Regions from separate parts of the Streptomyces sp. CRN 30 genome, predicted to be linked through region 1. Evidence: riboswitches for the same ligand, from Rfam matches in the RefSeq annotation. Region 1 holds a riboswitch; each other region holds the start of a gene.
What was found. A riboswitch is a leader RNA that binds a small molecule or an ion and turns the genes downstream of it on or off. The one in region 1 is predicted to bind cyclic di-AMP.
Positions count from the first base shown of each region.

Region 2: linked by a shared signal. The riboswitch ahead of UW392_RS55525 (transglycosylase SLT domain-containing protein) and the one ahead of UW392_RS36265 (transglycosylase family protein) in region 1 are both predicted to bind cyclic di-AMP.
Region 3: linked by a shared signal. The riboswitch ahead of UW392_RS05550 (M23 family metallopeptidase) and the one ahead of UW392_RS36265 (transglycosylase family protein) in region 1 are both predicted to bind cyclic di-AMP.

Region 1 is NZ_JAVRHI010000338.1:528-7,389, forward strand. Features, by position in the region: partial or broken gene eno (phosphopyruvate hydratase) at 1-709, opposite strand, end outside; gene UW392_RS36265 (transglycosylase family protein) at 960-1,709, opposite strand; cyclic di-AMP (ydaO/yuaA leader) riboswitch at 1,712-1,888, opposite strand; gene UW392_RS36270 (transglycosylase family protein) at 2,065-3,090, opposite strand; gene UW392_RS36275 (cytochrome P450) at 3,271-4,542, opposite strand; gene UW392_RS36280 (nucleoside triphosphate pyrophosphohydrolase) at 4,566-5,597, opposite strand; gene UW392_RS36285 (SurA N-terminal domain-containing protein) at 5,641-6,291, opposite strand; gene UW392_RS36290 (ATP-binding protein) at 6,500-6,862, opposite strand, start outside.
Region 2 is NZ_JAVRHI010000491.1:49,012-55,873, forward strand. Features, by position in the region: gene UW392_RS55515 (DUF2092 domain-containing protein) at 1-421, opposite strand, end outside; gene UW392_RS55520 (polyprenyl synthetase family protein) at 822-1,832, opposite strand; cyclic di-AMP (ydaO/yuaA leader) riboswitch at 2,447-2,612, shown strand; gene UW392_RS55525 (transglycosylase SLT domain-containing protein) at 2,616-3,122, shown strand; gene UW392_RS55530 (HAD family hydrolase) at 3,147-3,956, opposite strand; gene UW392_RS55535 (GNAT family N-acetyltransferase) at 4,242-5,306, shown strand; gene UW392_RS55540 (glycosyltransferase) at 5,402-6,817, shown strand.
Region 3 is NZ_JAVRHI010000057.1:14,477-21,338, forward strand. Features, by position in the region: gene lhgO (L-2-hydroxyglutarate oxidase) at 1-30, shown strand, start outside; gene trmB (tRNA (guanosine(46)-N7)-methyltransferase TrmB) at 44-874, shown strand; gene UW392_RS05545 (PrsW family intramembrane metalloprotease) at 913-2,280, shown strand; gene UW392_RS05550 (M23 family metallopeptidase) at 2,390-3,436, opposite strand; cyclic di-AMP (ydaO/yuaA leader) riboswitch at 3,448-3,608, opposite strand; gene UW392_RS05555 (PP2C family protein-serine/threonine phosphatase) at 3,863-5,065, opposite strand; tRNA gene UW392_RS05560 (tRNA-Met) at 5,245-5,318, opposite strand; gene UW392_RS05565 (alginate lyase family protein) at 5,414-6,631, opposite strand; gene UW392_RS05570 (dihydrofolate reductase family protein) at 6,764-6,862, opposite strand, start outside.

The DNA.
Region 1 (6,862 bases):
TCTGCTCGCCGGGGGTGTAACCGGCTTCCTTGATCGCTTCGAGGATGAGGTCGAGGGCGGCGCGGTTGGAGTCCAGGTTCGGGGCGAAGCCGCCCTCGTCGCCGAGACCGGTGGACAGGCCCTTGGTCTTCAGCACCTTCTTCAGCGTGTGGTAGACCTCGGCGCCCCAGCGCAGCGCCTCGGAGAAGGACTCCGCGCCGATCGGGGCGATCATGAACTCCTGGATGTCCACGTTGGAGTCGGCGTGCGAGCCGCCGTTCAGGATGTTCATCATCGGAACGGGCAGCAGGTGCGCGTTCGGGCCGCCCAGGTAGCGGAAGAGCGGCAGGTCGGACGCCTCGGAGGCGGCGTGCGCGACGGCCAGGGAGACGCCCAGGATGGCGTTGGCGCCGAGCGAGCCCTTGTTGTCGGTGGCGTCCAGGTCGAACATGGCCTGGTCGATCAGACGCTGCTCGGTGGCGTCGTAGCCGACCAGCTCCGGGCCGATCTGCTCGATGACGGCGAGGACGGCCTTCTCGACACCCTTGCCGAGGTAGCGGTTGGTGTCGCCGTCACGGAGCTCGATGGCCTCGAAGGCACCGGTGGAGGCACCGGACGGAACGGCGGCACGACCCGTGCTGCCGTCGTCGAGGCCGACCTCGACCTCGACCGTGGGGTTGCCTCGGGAGTCCAGGATTTCCCGGGCTACGACGACGTCGATGGACGGCACGAGCATCTCCTTCTTCAGTGTGACGCTTCTGTGTGACGCATCTGTGTGCCACGGGTCTGCGGCACGCAGCGGCTCTGCGGGTCCGAGCCTAACCGGCTCCGGGCGATCGGCCAGCCGGTCACCCACCCGTTGGACAGAACCGAGAGTAAATTGTTTCCGAACGGAACAAAAGCGCTCCGGGAACCGGACATGACCCCGCCCCGGCGCGTACGGGGGAACACGCGCCGGGGCGGGGGGTCTGACGGGACCGTCAGCTCAGGTGGAGCTGCTGGCCCGGGTAGATGAGGTCGGCCTCGTCGACGATGTCGTCGTTCAGGTCGAACAGCTTCGACCAGCCGCCCTTGACGTCGTGCTCGGCGGCGATGGAGCTGAGGGTGTCGCCCTTGACCACCTTGTACTCGCCGTCGCCCTTCTCGACCTTCTTGCCGGTCGGCGTGGTGACCGTCTTCTTCTCGGCCTTCTGCTCGGCCGCCGGGCGCTCCTGCGAGCGGGAGGCGGGCTGCTCGGCGGAGCGGTCCTCGGTGGCGCCCGTGGAACCGGTCGATCCGGTGGAGCCGGTGGAGCCCGTGCTCTGCTCCTGCGAACCGCTGCTCTGGCCCTCGTCGGAGGAGCCGCCGCCGGTGTAGCCGGCGCTGGACAGGCCCGTTCCGCAGCTCGGCCAGGCACCCTTGCCCTGGGCGGCGAGGACCTTCTCGGCGACCTGTATCTGCTGGTCCTTGCTGGCCTGGTCGGCGGTGGAGGCGTACTGCGTGCCGCCGTACGCCGCCCAGGTGGAGGCGGAGAACTGCAGACCGCCGTAGTAGCCGTTGCCGGTGTTGATGGACCAGTTGCCGCCGGACTCGCACTGGGCGACGGTGTCCCACTCGGCGGAGGTGGCGGCGGAGGCGTTGCCGGCCGCCATCAGCGGGGCGGCGACGGCGGCACCGGCGACTCCCGCGACGGCGATGGCCCGGGTGGCCTTGGAAGGACGACGGTGCTTGCCCTTGCTGGAAAACAGCATGGAGATCCCCTCACCGACGCCTACGAGGTGAGCTGTCGGGTTCGGGCCGGTTCGGTTGCCCGGCCGTGTCATCCGCGTATGACGCGCTGACACGGCTTCACCCCTAGCCGCTCCGGCTCAACTGCCCGGCGCGGCACTTACCTTGGGTCCCCCGCTCCTGCCTGCGGCGCTTGACGCGACGACTGTTCCCGGGCAGCCGCTGGCAGGATTCGGCGTTGCGGCGGCCGGGGCCCGCGATGGCGAGCGGTGACGACCGTAGACACGCGCCACACGGATTTACAAAGACGATCAGGGCTTCTGAGACCTATCTCTCACGGCGTTTATTACGGACATTCAGCCCGAACCGTGACGCGAACTACCGCTCACTTTCGACCGGTTCGACCGGTTCGGCCGTAAGCGCAAGCTTCTGACCGGGAAGGATGAGGTCGGGATCGAGACCGACGACATCCTTGTTCTCCGCGTAGAGCGAGCGCCATCCCCCGTCGAGCTCAAGGGAGTCGGCGATGGCGCAGAGGCTGTCGCCGGTGCGCACCGTGTAGGTGCCGTCGGCCGCGACGCGCGCCTCGTCGTCGCCGCGCGAGGCGTGCCGGCCCGAGGAGGAGCCCGAACGGCCGTCCGCCGCCTCGCCGTCGGCGCTGCCGCCGCGGTGCCGGCCGGAGCCGGGGGCGGGCGTCTCGGTCAGGTTCGAGATGCCGCCGGCCTCTTCGAGGCTGTCGGCGTCGTCGCGCTTGGTGGTGGCCGAGCCGGTCGCGGCGTCGGTCGGCTCGTCGGAATCGGACGACTTGCCGGACTTGGACGATTCGTCACTCTCGTCCGACGCGTCGGACGAGGCCGAGGCGGACGGCGACGCCGAGGCGCCGGCGTCCTCGTCGGAGTCGGTCGCGGCATCGTCGGACTCCGTCGCCTTCGCGTCGCCCTCGCTGTCCGTGCCGTCCGAAGAAGCGGACCCATCGGACGAAGAAGACGAACTGTCCGATTCGGTGTCCGATGCCGTCGAGCCGGACGAACCGGTGTTCAGGCCGCTGAGCAGGCCGCAGGTCGGCCAGGTGGCGACGCCCTCGGCCGCCAGCACCTTCTCGGCGACGCGGATCTGCTGGGCGCGGCTCGCCTGGTCGGCGCTGGAGGCGTAGGCGAGACCGCCGTACTGCTCCCACTGTTTCTGCGACAACTGCAAACCGCCGTAGTAGCCGTTGCCGTCGTTCTGGCTCCAGGCGCCGCCGGTCTCGCACTCGGCGACACGGTCCCAGGTCGTACCGTCGGCCGCGTTGGCGCCGGTGGCCCCGAGGAGCGGGATCGCGATGGCGGAGCCGGTGACTCCGGCGGCGACGACCAGGGCAGGGGCCTGGCGGGGGCGGCGGTGACGACCGTTCCCGGAGAGCATGCGGAGACCTTTCGCGAGACAGCAGGGCCCGCACGGCGGTTGGTGATCAGCGCCGCGCTGATCCGTGAACGTATAGGCATACGATCACTCATCACAAGTTCATGCCGTGCAGATCACATGGAGATCACGGAGCTGAGCGCGTGTCACCTTTGCGGCTGCGACGGCCCCTTCGGGCCGGCGTCACGAGACCGGGGTGAAGGAGACCGGCAGCGTGCGCAGTCCGCGCATGATGAGGCCGCCGCGCCAGCGGAGTTCCGCCGGGTCGGCGGCGAGGCTCAGGTCCGGCAGCCGGGTCAGGAGCGTGGCGAGCGCGGTCCGGCCCTCCAGGCGGGCGAGCGGGGCGCCCAGGCAGTAGTGGATGCCGTGGCCGTAGCCGAGGTGCTGGTTGTCCCGGCGGCTCAGGTCCAGCGTGTCCGGCTCCGTGAACCGCTCCGGGTCGCGGTCGGCGGCGGCGAGGACGACGAGGACCGGGTCGCCGGGGGCGATGTCCTCGCCGCCGAGGGTGAGCGGCCGGGTCGCGAACCGCCAGGTGGCCAGCTCCACGGGGCCGTCGAAGCGGAGGAGTTCCTCGACGCCGGTCGCCAGCAGGCCGTCCTCGCCGGCGGCCAGGGACTCCTGGAGGCGGGTCCGCTGCCCGGGGTGGGTGAGCAGGGCGTACATCCCGTTCCCGATGAGGTTGACGGTGGTCTCGAACCCGGCGAAGAGAAGGATGAAGGCCATCGCGGCGGCCTCGTTCTCGGTGAGGTGCTCGCCGTGGTCGGAGGCGCGGATCAGACCCGAGATCAGGTCGTCGCCGGGGTCGGAGCGCTTGCGGTGGATGAGGTCGGCGAGGTAGCCGCGCATCTTCTTCACCGACCGCGCGACCCCGCCGCGCGGCCCCCCGCCGTGCCGGATCATCATCCCCGCCCAGTCCCGGAAGTCGTCCTGGTCCTCGCGCGGGACGCCGAGCAGGTCGCAGATGGCGTAGATGGGGAGGGGGAAGGCGAACTCGTGGATGAGGTCGGCCTCGCCGCGCCCGGCGAAGGAGTCGATGAGGCCGTCGGCCAGTTCCTGCACGCGGGGCGCGAACTCGGCGACACGGCCCGGGGTGAACGCCTTGCTGACCAGCCGCCGCAGCCGGGTGTGGTCCGGCGGGTCGATGTTGAGCAGGTGCGTCATCAGCTCGGCCTTGCGCTCGCCCGGGATACCGGTCCGGCCCTTGGCGTGCGCGTCCCCGGCGTGGTGGGCGGGGTTCTTGGACAGCCTGGGGTCGGCGAGGGCCTGCCGCGCGTCGGCGTACCGGGTGACCAGCCACGCCTGAACCCCGCTGGGCAGCCGGGTGCGGTGCACGGGGGCGTGCTCCCGCAGCCAGGCGTAGGCGGGGTAGGGGTCGCTCGCGAACTCCCAGGTGAACAGTTCCGGAGCGGGGGTGCTGGGGATGGTGGTGCTGAGGTGCGTGGTGTGGTCGTTCACCTCACGACCGTAACCGGGGCGCGTCAGCCGGCGTCGGCCGCAGCCGCCGCCCCGTTTTCCTTCTTCCGCTCCGTCTCACGGATGGCGTCGCGGTAGGTGCGGGCGGCGGCGTGCAGGGCGGTCTCCGGGTCGACGCCCTCGGCCTCCGCGCGGACGGCCAGGGCCAGCAGCTCGTAGCCGAGGCCCTCGCCCCGGGGCAGCGGGGTGTCGAGTCCGGCTGAGCGCACCCGGGAGGCGAGCTTCGCGGCGAGCGCGAGTCCGGGCTGGCCGAGCGGGACGCCCTCCGTGACGGAGGTACGCCGCTTCTCGACCTGCTTCGTGCGCAGCCACTGCTCACGGACCTCCTCCGGGGTGGTGACGACGGCGTCCCCGAAGACGTGCGGGTGGCGGTGGACCAGCTTGTCGACGATGGTCCCGGCGACGTCGTCGACGGAGAAGGGCGCGTCTGGGTCGTCCTCCGCGATCCGCGAGTGGAAGACGACCTGGAGCAGGACGTCGCCCAGTTCCTCGCGGAGGTCGTCGCGGTCGCCGTCCTCGATGGCCTCGACCAGCTCGTACGCCTCTTCGATCGCGTACTTCGCCAGGCCCTTGTGGGTCCGCTGCGAGGACCACGGGCACTCGGCGCGGATGCGGTCCATGACCTGCACGAGGTCGAGGAGGCGGGCGCCCGGCAGGTCGTAGGAGGCGGGCAGCAGTTCCAGCTCCGGCATGTCGACGCGGCCGGAGCCGGCGAGGCGGGCCAGCCCGTCGGTGAGGGCCGGTTCGCCCTCGCCGGTCGCCACGACGACGACCGTGTGCCCGCCCGCGCAGGCGTCGACCAGGTCGGCGGCGGCCGGGACGGTCTCCTCCACGCCGATCCCCGCGTCCCTGAGGTAGGGCAGCTGGGGGTGGGCGCCGTCCGCGCAGAGCACCCGGTCGGCGGTGCGCAGGGCCTGCCAGGCCGGCCAGGACAGCAGGCCCGGTGCGACCCGGTGGCTGGTGGTGAGCAGGACGAGACGGCCCTGACCGGCGGGGCCGCCGGTCCCGGTGGGGGCTTCGGGGCTGGTTGCGTTCACCGTTCGAACGTAACGCACGGCGTCCGGCAGGGGTTCGCGACCGCTATGCCGCGGCGTCCTCGCCGTTCTCGGTCGTGACCTCGCGCACCCAGGGGGTCTTCGCGTCGGTGCGGATGCTCTTCTCCACGTCCCAGGTGCCGTAGCGCGGGTTGAGGTCGACGCCCATCCTCTTGGAGGTCTCCGACAGGTTCTTCCAGAAGGCGGGCTGCCCGGTGTCCGTGCCGAGGTGCTCGGCGAGCTTCTGGGCCTCGATCTGGAGGCGGAGGTTGTCGTCGAGGCGCTCGGGGGCGATGCCGTACTGCTGGAGCCAGACCGTCTCCAGCTCCTTCGCGCCGCCGGCCTGCTGCTCCAGGCCGCTGCGCATGCCCTGGATCTCCTTGCGCGTGACGCCGACCCCGGCGTCGGCGGCGGCGCGGTGCAGCACGCGGTCGAGAACCATGCTCTGCAGGGTGTCGCGGGTGAGACCGCCGGTCCTGGCGATGGCCTGCGCGTACTGCGTCTCGTCGGGGACGGCCGCGCGCTGGGCCGCGCGTACCTCACCGACCCGCTCCTCCAGCTGCGCCACGGTGATCCGCTCGCCGTCGACGACGGCTGCCGCGCCGGGGTGGGCGTCGTTCCCGCAGGCGGTGAGGAGGGGGGCCGCCGCGGCGATCGCGGCGGTGAGGAGGAGCGCGGTGCGACGGCGGCGGTGCAAGGAGACCTCCCGTTGGAGAGCTTGTGCGACGGTGCACAAAGTCTTGCGGTGATCGATGGTAGGCAGTGGACCGGCTGGGGCCAACCCATTCGACCAACGATTCACCGGGACTTCGGGCACCGCCGCGCGCGTCGCGGCTCATGAAGCCGACGCGTGGGCGGCGCGAGGCTGGGAACGTTCGGCCCCGGCTGTCCGGCCGGAGACTGCGTCAGACCGCCGCCAGCTCACACCAGACGAGTTTGCCCCGGTTGCCTCCTTCGGCCAGCGGCTGCCAGCCCCACAGGTCGGCGCAGGCCCGTACGAGGATCAGACCCCGGCCGTCCTCCGAGTCACCGGTGTCGCCCTCGCCTCCTGGGGGCGGTACGGGCGGCTCGGGGTCGGCGTCCCATGCGCCGATCCGCAGCACTCCGCCGGCCCAGCGCAGGCGGAGGGCCGCGGGGCCCTTGGTGTGCCGTACGGCGTTGCAGATCAGCTCCGCCGCGAGCAGTTCGGCGGTGTCGACGAGGCGGATCAGACCGTGGACGGTGAGGATCAGGCGGAGCGTGCGGCGGCTGACGGTGACGGCGCGAAG
Region 2 (6,862 bases), on a different contig from region 1:
CGGGGCCGTCGGCCGCGACGCGCAGGGTGTGGGTGCCGGAGGCCAGCTCGGTGAGTTGGGCGGTCGGGTCCGCGGCGGAGCCGTCGTCCGAACCGCCGGTCCCGCCGGAGGTCGGGCCACCGGATATCAGGCCGCTCTCCAGGCCGCCCAGGTCCGGCAGTCCGAGGTCGGTGCTGATCTTCACGGTGCCGGAGAGCTGCTGCGTGTCCGACGCGGCGATCTTCTCGATGAGTTGCTGGGCCGTGATGTCGGGCAGGTCGGGGTCGCCGGAGTCGGCGAGGGCGGGGACGAGTCCGATCGTCGCCGCCGCGACACCCATCACGGTGACGGGGACGACGTACCGGGCGGCCCTGCGCCGCCTCGTCCCGCGCTCCTCGGTCTCCCCGGCGGCCGTGCTGCCGTCGGATTCGTACGGTGCCATGTGCCCTACCTCCGTCGTCGGCGGCGGCTGTTCGCGACGTCGTGCCGGTCCACCCTGAGCCGCCATTCTCACCCGAATCGGTGAGGAGTGGTTGTTTTCCGCGATGCTCATCTGACCAAATCGGCCACGGGGGCGCGTCAGCCCCGGGGCTCAACTCCGCGTACTGCTGCGGTATGACGCGACCCCGCGGTCAGGGGGGCGTCCCGTAGGGGGCGGCAGACCGACCCACACAGCGAACCGACGGCCGGCGCGGGCGGGCGGACGGCCGGAGCGGGCGAACCGACGGCCGGCGCGGACAGACACTCGGCATGGGCAGGCACCCGGCAGGAGCAGGCGCCCGGCGCGGGCAGATATCCGGAGGTGGTCAGATATCCGGTGGTCGTCAGATATCCGGTGGTGGTCAGCCCGCCCGGTGCACCACCGCGTCGCACAGCTCCACCAGAGCCGTCTTCGCGTCGCATTCCTGGAGCGGGGCCAGGGCCGCGCGGGCCTCCTTCGCGTAGCGCACCGTGTCGCGGCGGGCCTGCTCCAGGGCGGGGTGGGCGCGCAGCAGCCGGAGCGCCTCGGCGTGGCGCGCGTCGTCGGTGAGGTCGGAGGCCAGCAGCTCGCACAGGGCGAGGTCGTCGGGGAGTCCCAGCCGGGCCGCCCGCTCCCGCAGCCGCAGCACGGGCAGCGTGGGGATGCCTTCCCGCAGGTCGGTGCCGGGGGTCTTGCCTGACTCGTGGGAGTCGGAGGCGATGTCGAGCACGTCGTCCGCGAGCTGGAAGGCGACGCCGAGCCGCTCGCCGTACTGGGTGAGGACGTCCACGACCCGCTCGTCCGCCCCGGACATCATCGCGCCGAACCGGCAGGCGACCGCGACGAGCGAGCCCGTCTTGCCGCCGAGCACGTCCAGGTAGTGCTCGACCGGGTCCCGGCCGTCCTGCGGTCCCGCGGTCTCCAGGATCTGTCCGGTGACCAGCCGCTCGAACGCCAGGGCCTGCACGCGGACCGCCTCCGGCCCGAGGTCGGCCAGGATCTGCGAGGCCCGCGCGAAGAGGAAGTCACCGGTGAGGACCGCGACGGAGTTGTCCCAGCGCGCGTTGGCGCTGGGCACGCCGCGCCGCACGTCCGCCTCGTCCATCACGTCGTCGTGGTACAGCGTGGCGAGGTGCGTCAGCTCCACGACGACCGCCGAGGGCACGATGCCGGGGGCGTACGGGTCGCCGAACTGGGCCGAGAGCATCACCAGCAGCGGCCGGAACCTCTTGCCGCCCGCCTTCACCAGGTGCTGGGCGGCCTCGGTGATGAAGGGCACCTCGCTTTTGGTTGCCTCAAGCAACCCTTCCTCGACAGCCGCCATTCCGGCCTGGACATCGGCTTCCAGAGCCTGGTCCCGCACGCTCAGCCCGAACGGCCCGACGACGGTCACGAGGGGTCTCCTGTCTGCTGGTGTCTACCGGCGGTTACACGGCTTGTCGATAGGTCGCTGCCATCACTCAAGTCAGCGTATCCGGTCACGTTTCGATCACCGATAGCGCCCACCGTTACAGGCCGGTCCCTATCGGATCATGAACCGTATGTTTTTGATCAGGTGATATGAGCTGACATTCGGCGACTCGCCGGGGACTCCCTCGGGCGGCCGAGACCCACCGAAGTCCACCACTCCTCCCAACGCCACGCGACCCGGGAACGTCACCCATTCGGCACGCAAACCCCTGTTCCCTCGCCCGAGTGAGTACCGGCCGATCAGCCGACTGACCTATTGGCTCACCTTTGAGACTGATGCCCGATTTACCCTACTTGTTCATGCCCGTGAGTTGACTCACGCCGCCACCCCTTCCCCCGCGTGGCCCCCGAACACCCCCATCCCGTTGCGCCGCAGGCGAGTTGACCGTTCACGATCGAAAAGGATCAAGCACCCCAAATGCCTCAGACCAAGGTCAACAGGCACGTTATGTGAATCCCGCACTTGTTCCGGACATGTGCCGTCGCATACGTTCCCGGCCTGTCGGGAGGACGCCGAATCCTGCCACCACCCGACGCACACACATCCGACTCACTTCACGGCAGGAGCGGGGGACCCAGGTAAGTCGCCGCGCCGGTCACCGACCGGAGCGGCTCGGGGTGAAGCCGCGCTCACTCAAGAGCGCGGCCGGGCACCTCCCCGCCCGAACCCGACAGCTCACCTCGCAGGCGTAGGAGAGGACCCACCATGCCTGCTTTCGGCCTTCGGCGCCCCGCCGTGACCACCCGCCTCACCCGCAAGATCGCCCTCGCCGGCGTCGGTGCCGCCGTACTGGCGCTCCCGGTCGCCGGTGCGACCAGCGCCTCCGCCGCCCCGGCCGCCGACTCCACGACGGCCACCACCACGGCCGCCATGACCGCGGCCAACGGCTACAGCAACAACCTCGACGGCTGGATCCGCCAGTCGCTCGACATCATGGCCGACAAGGGCATCCCGGGCACCTACAACGGGATCTACCGCAACATCATCCGGGAGTCGTCCGGCAACCAGTTCGCGATCAACAACTGGGACATCAACGCCATCAACGGCACCCCGTCCAAGGGCCTGCTCCAGGTGATCAAGCCGACCTTCGACGCCTACCACGTCGAGGGCACCTCCTGGGACCCGTACGACCCGGTCGCCAACATCACCGCGGCCTGCAACTACGCCGCCGACCGGTACGGCTCCATGGACAACGTCTACAGCGCGTACTGATCCCCCGGCCTCCCTGGGGAACCCCTACGGAGCGGGAAAGAGTCGTTCGAGGACGACGGCCACGCCGTCGTCCTCGTTCGACGTCGTGACCTCGTCGGCGACCGCGCGCAGCTCCGGGTGGGCGCCGGCCATGGCGACCCCGCGCGCCGCCCACGCGAACATCGGGATGTCGTTGGGCATGTCGCCGAAGGCGATCGTCCGCCGGGGGCCGAGCCCCAGACGGTCCGCCGCCAGCGCCAGCCCGGTCGCCTTGGTGACGCCGCACGGCTGCAACTCCACCGTCCCCGGCCCCGACATGGTGACCGTCGCGAGCGAACCGACCACCGCGCGGGCCGTCGCCGCCAGCTCGTCGTCGGACAGCACGGGGTGGCGCAGCAGCACCTTGCTGATGGGCGCCGACCACAGGTCGTCGCGGCGCCCGACCCGCACCGCGGGCAGCGTCGGGTGCGGCATCAGATAGCCGGGCTCGATCAGCGTGAGCCCCTCCACCCCGTCCTGGTCGACGGCCGCGTGTACCTGGCCGACCTCCGCCTCGATCTTGCCGAGCGCGGTCTCCGCCAGTTCCCGGTCCAGGGTGACCGACCACAGCAGCCGGTCCGTGCCCGCGTCGTACACCTGCGCGCCCTGTCCGCACACCGCGAGCCCCGTGCTTCCGAGACCCCGCAGCAGCTCCCGTACGCGCGGCGCCGGCCGCCCCGTCACCACCAGGTGGTACGCGCCCGCCCGCGCCACCCGAGCGAGCGCGGCCCGCGACCGCTCGGAGACGGTGTCGTCGCCGCGCAGCAGCGTTCCGTCCAGGTCGGTGGCGACGAGTGCGTAAGCGGTGGGCTCCATGATCAGAGAATACGGACACCGGAGGCCCCCGACTCACCCTCGTACCGCGCGCATACCGCGCGCATACCGCGCGCCCGCCGCACGCGCACCACGGATGTACTGCGGGCGCCGTCCGACACATCTGTCCGAAACCTGTCGCAACACCGGCTAAAGGCGGTTAAAGCGCTGTGCACCAGTTGGCAACAACATGCTCCGCTCTCTACCCTCCGGGCGGCCCCAGGGGTACCTTCCTTCTGTCCAGGGGGACTTGATCGGGGGGTCGGGTTGAGCAGCGGACGCATTCGTGTGCTGAGGCCGGGGGAACTGGGCGAGGGGGACCGGGAGCACTGGCGTGAACTGCGCGCCAAATCGCACGCCCCTCGCAACCCCTTCATGGAGCCGGAGTTCACCGAGGCCGTGGGCCGGGTCCGCCCCGGAGCGCGGGTGGCGGTGGTGTACGAGGGCGACGAGACCGCCGGTTTCCTGCCGTACGAGCGCGGGCCGCTGGGCCAGGGCCGCGCCATCGGGCTCGGTGTCTCGGACTGCCAGGGCGCCGTACTGCGCCAGGGCCCGCCGCCCGACACCCGGCAGCTGCTGCGGGCCTGCTCCCTGTCGAGTTTCGCCTTCGACAACCTGGAGGCGGACCAGCCGCTGTTCACGCCGTACGCCGCCGAGTCGTACGCCTCGCACGTCATCGACGTAGCCGCGGGCTACCCCGCCTACGAGCGGGACCTGCGCACCCGGTCGCCGAAGTTCCTGAAGACGACGCTGGCCAAGGAGCGGCGGCTCGGCCGCCAGGTCGGCGACGTCCGGTTCGTGTTCGACGAGCGCGACCCGGCCGCGCTGCGCACGCTGATGGCGTGGAAGTCGGCGCAGTACCGCAGGACCGGCCGCCGCGACCGCTTCGCCCAGCGGTGGATCACCGGCCTCGTCGACTCGCTCGCCGCGACCCGCACCCCGGAGTGCACCGGCACGCTCTCCGTCCTCTACGCCGGTGGACAGCCCGTCGCCGCGCACTTCGGCCTGCGCTCGTCGACCGTCCTGGCCTGCTGGTTCCCGGCGTACGACATCCAGGTCGCGAAGTACTCGCCAGGGCTCGTGCTGCACCTGCGGATGGCCGAGGCGGCCGCCGCCGAGGGGATCGGCCTGCTCGACATGGGGCGCGGCGCGGCCGAGTACAAGGACTCGCTGAAGACGGGCGAGCTGCCCGTGCACGAAGGGGCGGTGACCCGCCGGGGAGCGGGCGCCGCCCTGTACTGGCTGGGCCGTGAGCCCGCGCGCCGCGCCCAGGGGTTCGTCCGGGGGCGGCCACGGCTGGCCTCGCTCGCGGCCCGGACGCTGAAGGGCGCGGCGCGGCTGCGCAAGGCGTGAGACAGCGGCGGGTGCCGGCCGCCGGTCCGCCCGGCCGCCGGCGCCCCCGCGACGACCGACGCGACGACCGACGCGACGACCGAGGGGGGAGGCGCATGTTCGGGACAGCGCGTGCGCGACAGGAGACGGAACGGGAGATAGCGGAGTTCCTGGGCATCGAGCCGGTGCAGGTGGCCGAGCTGGAGCTGGGGGACGGCGACGGGGGCGAGGAGGTGTCCCTCAGACCCGGGCCGGGCAGCCCGCCCGTGACCCCGGGCGAGGTCTTCGTCCTGGTCCGCCGGGCGGGCCGCCCGGTGGGCACACTGCTCGGCCGGGTGCCGGAGGGCGCCGACCCCGCCGAGGCGCTGGCCGGCCTCGCCCGGGACCTCGTACCACCGCCCTCGTTCTCGCCACCGCGACCGCCCTCGCCCTCGCCACCGCGACCGCCATCGCGCTCGTCTCCGCTGCCGCTGCCGCTGCCGCCGGACGAACGGCCGTCCGGCGCCGGATCGTCCCCGGTGCCGCCCTCCGCGAGCATCGTGGTCGCCACCCGGGAGCGCGCCGGGCAGCTGGCCCGCGCCCTCGACTCGCTGCTCGCCCAGGACCACCCGGACTACGAGGTCGTCGTCGTCGACAACGCGCCGGTGACCGACGAGACCCGGGAGCTGGTCGAACGGAAGTACGGCGAGCGGGTGCGGTACGTGCGCGAGCCGGTGCCCGGACTCGCCGTCGCCCACAACCGCGGACTCACGGCCGTACGCGGCGAGGTGGTCGCCTTCACCGACGACGACGTGGTCGCCGACCCGCGCTGGCTGGCCGAACTGACCACGCCGTTCGCCGCGGACCCGGGGCTCGGCTGCGCCACCGGACTGATCCTGCCCGCGCGGCTGCGCACCCCCGCCCAGGTGCTGCTGGAGAGCCACGGCGGCTTCGCGAAGGGTTTCACCCCGCGGACGTACGACCCGGCCGACCCGCCCGCCGGCGAACCGCTGTTCCCCTTCACCGCGGGCCGCTTCGGCTCGGGCGCGGGCATGGCCTTCCGTACGGCGGTGCTCCGCGGGATCGGCGGCTTCGACCCGGCGACCGGCGCGGGCACCCGCGCCCGCGGCGGCGACGACCTCTACGGCTTCGTCCGCGTCCTCGCCGACGGCCACCGCCTGCACTACACCCCGAGCGCGCTGGTCTGGCACCACCACCGGGAGACCTGGCGGGACCTGGAGACGCAGGCGTTCGGCTACGGCGCGGGGCTCACCGCCTATCTGACGGCGGTCCTCGTCAACCGCCCGGCCCTGCTCCCGGCGTTCCTCTCCCGCCTGCCGGGCGGCCTGGCCCACGCCCGCGCGCTGACCGCCGTACGCGACGCGTCCGGCGACGGGGAGGAGGCGGGGCGCGCGCCCGGCGGGCACGACGACCGGAGCCATCCGTGGCCCCGCCGGCTCTCCCGGCTGCAACGCCGGGGCATGCTGTACGGCCCCCTCGGCTACCTCCGCGCCCGCCGTGCCCTGCGCACGGTACGGCTGGGGTCGCGATGAGCGCCGCGGAGCGGAACGCGCGCGGGGCCGGCGTGGCCGACGGCG
Region 3 (6,862 bases), on a different contig from region 1:
GCCCTGACAGCGCTGGGCGACGCCCCGTAAAATCGATTCCACTGTGTCTGATTCGCACCCCGCCCCCGCAGCTCCCCAGGGCCCCCGCCGCAAGGGTGAGCCCCGTTTCCCGGACGGTCCCCGGGCCGATCCCGCCGGGTCCCACTTCGAGCGGCGCATCCGCAGCTTCCAGCCGCGCCGGAGCCGGGTCACCGCCGGACAGGCCGACGCCCTGCAACGGCTGTGGCCCCTGTGGGGCCTGGACATCGACGGCAAGGAGGTCCTCGACCTCCCCGCGCTGTTCGGCGACGACCGGCCGGTGGTCCTGGAGATCGGCTTCGGCATGGGCGAGGCCACCGCCGAGATGGCCGCCGCCGACCCGGAGACCAACCTCCTCGCCGTCGACGTGCACACCCCCGGCCAGGGCCACCTGCTGGCGCTCGCCGAACGCGCGGGCCTGGGCAACGTCCGCGTGGGCAACGGCGACGCGATCATCCTGCTGCGCGAGATGCTCACCCCCGACTCCCTGTCCGGGCTGCGCGTCTACTTCCCCGATCCCTGGCCCAAGGCACGCCACCACAAGCGCCGCCTGATCCAGCCGGAGTTCCTGGACCTGGCCGCGACCCGTCTGGCACCCGGCGCGGTGGTGCACTGCGCCACCGACTGGGAGCCGTACGCGGAGCAGATGCTCCAGGTCCTCACCGCGCACCCGGCGTTCGAGAACACACGGCCCGACGGCGGTTTCGCGCCCCGTCCCGCCCACCGCCCGCGGACCCGTTTCGAGGGCCAGGGACTGGACAAGGGACATGTGGTGAACGACCTGCTCTTCCGCCGCGTACCGCACCGGGTGAGGCACCGGCCTCAGCACCAGGACCAGCCCCCCACCGGCGCCTGAAGCCCGGGAGGCGCCCCCGTCTCGTCAGGATCGATGCCGTGGCCACCAGTTCCCCGTATCCGACGCCCGCCGGTGGGCCGCCCGGTGCCGCGCTCCGCGTCCCGCGCCGGCACTGGTGGCAGCGCCGCTGGGTGCGGTACGGCGCTTTGATCACCCTGCTCGCCCTCTCCGGTCTGGTCATCCTGGCCCTGGTGCGCGAGCAGACCGGCACGGAGGGCTTCCTGGTCGGTCTCGGTCTCGCGGTCCTGCCGGTGCCGCTGCTCCTGGCGGCGTTCCGCTGGCTGGACCGGGTGGCGCCCGGACCCTGGGGCCACCTGGTGTTCTCGTTCGCCTGGGGGGCCTGCGCGGCGGCGCTGATAGCCATCGTCGCCAACAGTTTCGCGACCCGCTGGATAGCGACGGCCACCGCGGACCCGGCGGGCGCGGACACCCTGGGCGCCACGGTGATAGCGCCGGTGGTGGAGGAGTCCGCGAAGGCCGCCGCGGTCCTGCTGGTCTTCCTCTTCCGGCGGCGGCACTTCACCGGGCTCCTCGACGGCGTGGTCATAGCCGGGGTCACCGCCACCGGCTTCGCGTTCACCGAGAACATCCTCTACCTCGGCACCGCCTTCGGCACCGACCAGATCACCGGCGGCCGGGGCATCGCCTCCGTCACCGCGGCGACGTTCTTCGTGCGCATCGTGATGTCGCCGTTCGCGCATCCGCTCTTCACGGTCCTCACCGGCCTCGGCTTCGGTCTCGCCGTGCTCGGCGGGGCCGGCCGGCGCGTCCGCCGCGTGCTGCTGCCCTTCGCCGGTCTGCTGCTGGCGATGGGCACGCACGCGCTGTGGAACGGTTCGTCGGCCTTCGGCGAGTACGGCTTCTTCGCGGTGTACGCGGTGTTCATGGTGCCGGTGTTCGGCCTGCTGACCTGGCTCGCGGTGTGGACCAGGCAGCGCGAGCTGGTCACCGTACGGACCGAGCTGCCCGTCTACGCGGTGGCGGGGTGGCTGACGCCGGCCGAGCCGTACGCGCTCGGCTCGATGCGGGCGCGGCGCGTCGCCCGGGACCACGCCCGCCGGTACGCCGGGAAGGAGGCGGCGCGGGCGGTGGCGGAGTACGAGGCGTACGCGACGTCGCTGGCGTTGCTGCGGCACCGGGCCCGGGGCGGCCGGGTGGGCGCCGACTTCGCCGTACGGGAGCGGGAGCTGCTGGAGCGGCTGTGGAGCCGGCGCGAGGTGGCGCGTCCGGCGCTGGACCACGCGGCGCGGGCCACGGCTCCGCCGGTTCCGGTGACGGTCCCGCCCTGGCCGGTGTACGGCGTGTACGGGCAGCCGGCCGCGCCGCCCGCGGCGTACCGCCCGCCGCCGTACGTGCCCCAGCCGTATGTGCCCCAGCCGTACGCCTGCAACCCGTACCGGCCGTGAACCGCCACGGACCGCGACGACCGCGGGACGGCGACGGCCCGCCGAACCGGCAGCCCTGACGTCGGGGGGTCGTCGCCAGGACCGCCGGGGTTCTCGGGGCGGGACGGTCCTACGGGTTGAGGCCCTTGCTCTGCAGCCAGGCCATCGGGTCGATGCCGGAGGCCGCGCCGTCGGGGTGGACCTCCAGGTGGAGGTGGGCGCCGGTGACGTTGCCGGTGGCGCCGACGCGGCCGATGACGTCGCCGGTGTTGACCTGCTGGCCGACGCTGACGCTGATCGAGGACTGGTGGCAGAACCACAGCTCGGTGCCGTCGTCGAGGGTGAGGATCGTGCGGTAGCCGTAGGAGCCGGCCCAGCCCGCCTCGGTGATCGTCCCGGTGTGGACGGCCTTGATGAGGGTGCCGGTGGGGGCGGCGAAGTCGAGTCCGGTGTGGTAGCCGGAGGACCAGTACGCGCCGGCCTGCCCGAAGGTCGAGGAGATCGTGTACGAGGAGGTCGGCAGGGCGTACTGCGCGGCGAGCTTGGCGAGCCGCTCGGCCTCGGCCTTCTTCGCGGCCTCCTCCTCCGCCTTCTTCTTGGCGGCGGCGGCCTTGGCCTCGGCCTTCTTCTCCGCCTCGGCGGCGGCTTCGGCGGCCTTCTTCTCGGCGGCCGCGGCGGCCTCCTCGGCGGCCTTGGTGTCGACCTGGTCCTGCTGCTGCTCGGCCTGCGCCATGATCCGCCCGACCAGTGCCTGGCCGGCGTCCGCGCTCTCCTCACCGCTGTCGGAGGCGACGGCGCCGACGGCGGCGATGGAGCTGAGCGGGGCGACGGCGGTGTCGTCGGCGGCCGCCTCGTCGTCGTCCGAGATGAGCGAGCCGACGTTCGGCAGGTCGGGCATGGATATCGAGACCGGCGGCTTGCCGGTCTGCGCGCTGGCCATGCCGCCGGCGCCGACGGCGGCTATGACACCGACGCCGAGGACGGTGGAGCTGCGGGCGAGTCCGCCGCGCTGCTTGGCGACGCGGTGCTTGCCGCGCACGGGCCGGATGGACTCGGCGGTGGGGTTCCACTCCTCGAAGGGACCCTCGTCGGGGCGGTAGCCGCCGTAGCCGAAGGTGTCGCCCTCGTGCTGGGCCGGCAGGAACGGGGCCTCGGGGGCAGGCCGGTTGGACGCCACGTGGGCGTACTCCTTTCCTTCCTTCTCGCCTACCGGGTTAGCTGACGGGTTCGGAGCAGGAAGGTCTCCTACGCGCGTATACGGGCTGTGGTCTCCACAGCCGTGGACGAGCGATTCACCCCAAGGTGGTGGTTCCCCGGTTCCCTTTGACGGGATTCGGCGCGTGCGCACGGAGCCGCCTTCTGTGACGGCTGGGACGACCGCGCTGCGTTATCGAACGTTAATAGACACGAGGTGCGTATTCCAAGCCGTTCCCCTTGATCATTAAGGGATCCCGCCGGAACCAAGGCCGCACGACCGGCGAAAACCGGGCGAGTTGACCCGGTACCGCCACACCACGGAATCGATCTACGCCACCCCTTGAAGCTGACCGTGCCTCAGTTGTTATGCGGAGGGCGCTCGGCACGTCACCCCCGGTGACAACGGTCAGGGACGGCGTACGGCGAGCAGCGCCATGTCGTCCGCCATGCCGCCCCCGGAGTGCCGGCGCACGTCCGCGGCGAGGACGTCGAGGAGCGCCTCGGGGTGCCGGAAGCTGCGGCCGGTGAGCCGGACGCACGGGTCGTAGAACTCGCCGTCGGCGTCGCGGGCCTCGGAGAGACCGTCGGTGTAGAGCAGCAGGGTGGCACCGCTGGGAAAAGTGGTCTCCTCGGCGCGGTCCGGCCAGACGCCCAGTTCGCCCATGCCGAGCGGCAGCGCGGGCTCGCGGGCGCTGAGCATGCGCAGGCGGCCGTCGGCGTAGAGCAGCAGCGGTGGCGGGTGGCCGCGGTTGACGACGCGGACGACTCCGTCGCCGTGCGGGAGTTCGACGAGGACGGCGGTGGTGAACCCCTCGAAGGCGTCGAGTCCCTCGCGGCGGGTGCCCTCGCGGGCCAGCGCCCGTTCGAGCCGCTGGGCGACCGCCTCCAGGGACGCCTCCTGCTCGGCGGCCTCGCGGAAGGCCCCGATGACGACGGCGACGGCGGCCACCGCGCCCATCCCCTTGCCGCGTACGTCCCCGACGATCAGGCGGATGCCGCGCGGGCTGTCCTGCACCGCGTAGAGGTCGCCGCCGATGAAGGCGTCGGCCTGGGCCGCCTCGTAGCAGGCGGCGATCTCGAAGCCGCCGAGCCGTTCGACGGGCTGGGGCAGGACGGCGCGCTGGGCCGCCTCGGCGATCTCGCGGGCGGTGGCGAGCCGCTCGTCGGTGCGGCGGACGAAGCCGTTGACGAGGACGGCGAGCGCGGCGACGGTCGCTATGGTCACCAGCTCGGTGATCGAGTCGATGTAGTGGGCGACGCCCTTGGAGAGCTGGAGGCCGATGACCGCGCCGACGACGGCGATGCCGGTGAACAGGGTGCCGCGCCGGGAGTAGAGCGGCGCGGCGAGCAGCGGAGCGGCGGTGTAGAGGGGGCCCGCGGTGAAGTAGCGCGGGGTGAGGAGGTCGTAGACGACGGCGACGACGACGAGGAGCAGGGGGAGCAGGCGCACGAGGGTGTGGGCGGAGGTGAACCGCCGTCCTTCCGCGCGCCCCGGGAGCCGGGTCGCTCCGGAGCCGTCGTCGCCGAGGCCGGGGTCGGGCACCGGATCGCCGGGCAGCCGGCCGCCGGCCCTGGCGTACGGTCCCTCGCCCACGTCACCAGGCCGCACGTCTCGCCTCCCGCCAACCTGTACCCGCCGCCGCTTCCCGTCCCGCCAGTCCAGGGTTCCCGGAGCGGGGGCGGGCGGCGAGCGCAGAGGGCCGTACGGATGAACGCGGGCGCGTGGGAGCCTGCGGGGAAACGCACCGGAGGCCGGAACCCTGTCGGATTCCGGCCTCCGGCCTTCAGTAGCGGGGACAGGATTTGAACCTGCGACCTCTGGGTTATGAGCCCAGCGAGCTACCGAGCTGCTCCACCCCGCGTCGTTGTGTCTTCAGTGTACGCCATCCGCGGGGTGCTCGTCACACGCGTATCGCGCGCCCCTCGTCCGCGGTATCCGCCGGGTCGTCCGGCGGGGTCATCGGCCCGGGTTGCCGGCGTGGGTGAGGGTCTCCCAGGAGACGAAGAGGTCGTCGGTCCCGGCGGGGCGGGTCCTGGCCGCGAGCCTGTGCGCGGCGGGCACGGAGGTGCCGGCCCGGTTCTCCAGGTGGTTGAGGGCGACCTCCAGGTCGGGCCCGAGGTTGCGCTCGACCTTGCCGCCGCAGAGCCAGCGGGGCGTGGTGCCGGCCGCCTGCTGCCGGGCGTGCAGCGCCAGCGCGGCGGTGAGCCGGTCCTGCACCTCGCCGTACAGGTCGACGCCCTGGTGCCAGGCGGTCTCGGCGATGTGGGCGGTGGCGGCGATGGAGTAGCCGACGTGGGCGAAGTTGCGGCAGGTCTCCTGGGTGACGCCGTCCTTGAACGTCTTCTGCTCGTGCCAGTACGAGACGAGCCGTTTCTGGGTGGCGATGCTGCTGCCGGCCGGGGTGAACGGCAGCTCGCCGTCCTTCTCCAGGTAGAAGTAGGCGGGCACCCGGTCCCGGAACCGTTTGAGGGCCCGGTCGAACGTCTTGTGGTCGTCGAGGAAGACGGCGGCGGAGATCGCGCCGTCGGTGGCGATGAGGTCCCAGTTGCCGTTGTGGTCGGGGACCTTCTCGGTCAGCTCGGGCAGGTGCGCGGTGCGCAGCATGGTCCCGAACCGCCGGACCCGGCCCTCCGGCCAGCCCGCGCCGGGCGTGTGGCGGACGAGTTCGGCGGCCCGCGCCCAGGTGGAGGCGGTCCAGCCGGCCTGGAGACCGGCGTTGTCCCCGGTGTGCTCCGTGAGCTTCGCCGACCAGGCGTCCATGATCTGCCGGGCCTTGACGGCGTGCCGCTCCTTGCCGGTGACGCCGAACAGCAAGGCCTGCGTGTAGGCGGCGATGGCGTCCTCGCGCTCCTCCTCGCAGCCCCGTCCGGCCTTCTTCCCGCCGGGACAGTGGACGGTCGCGAACGGCCGCGCCTTGTGCCGGTACGACCCGTACGGGCTGTCCCGCATGGTCAGGTAGGCGGAGAGCCACGGCTGCCGCCCGGCGGTCGTGTTCTTCCGTACGGTGTCCAGCTGGGCCTCGCTGACGAGGACACCGGGATGGGTGAACTCGGCGTCGGCGGCGAGCGCCCGCGTCATCGCGCGGCCGGACTCCTGCCCGCACCCGGCGACCGCCACCGCGACCAGCCCCGCCACCACGAGTGCCGTTCCTCTGCGCACTGCCGTCCTGCCCACCGCCCACCTCCGCGTCGTCGGTCACTGGCAGCGTGCCGGTGCGGGCGGGCCGGCGCAGGGCGGGTTGGGCCGATCGGCCCCTCGGTCAGTCGTCCCCTCGACCAGTCGTCCCCTCGGTCAGTCGTCCCTCGGTCAGTCGTTCCCGAGGAGGTGGCGGTTGGGTGCCTTGGCCGCCGCCTCGTACTCGGTCAGTTCGAGCACCCGCACCCCGGCCGCGGCCAGGAGTCCGCT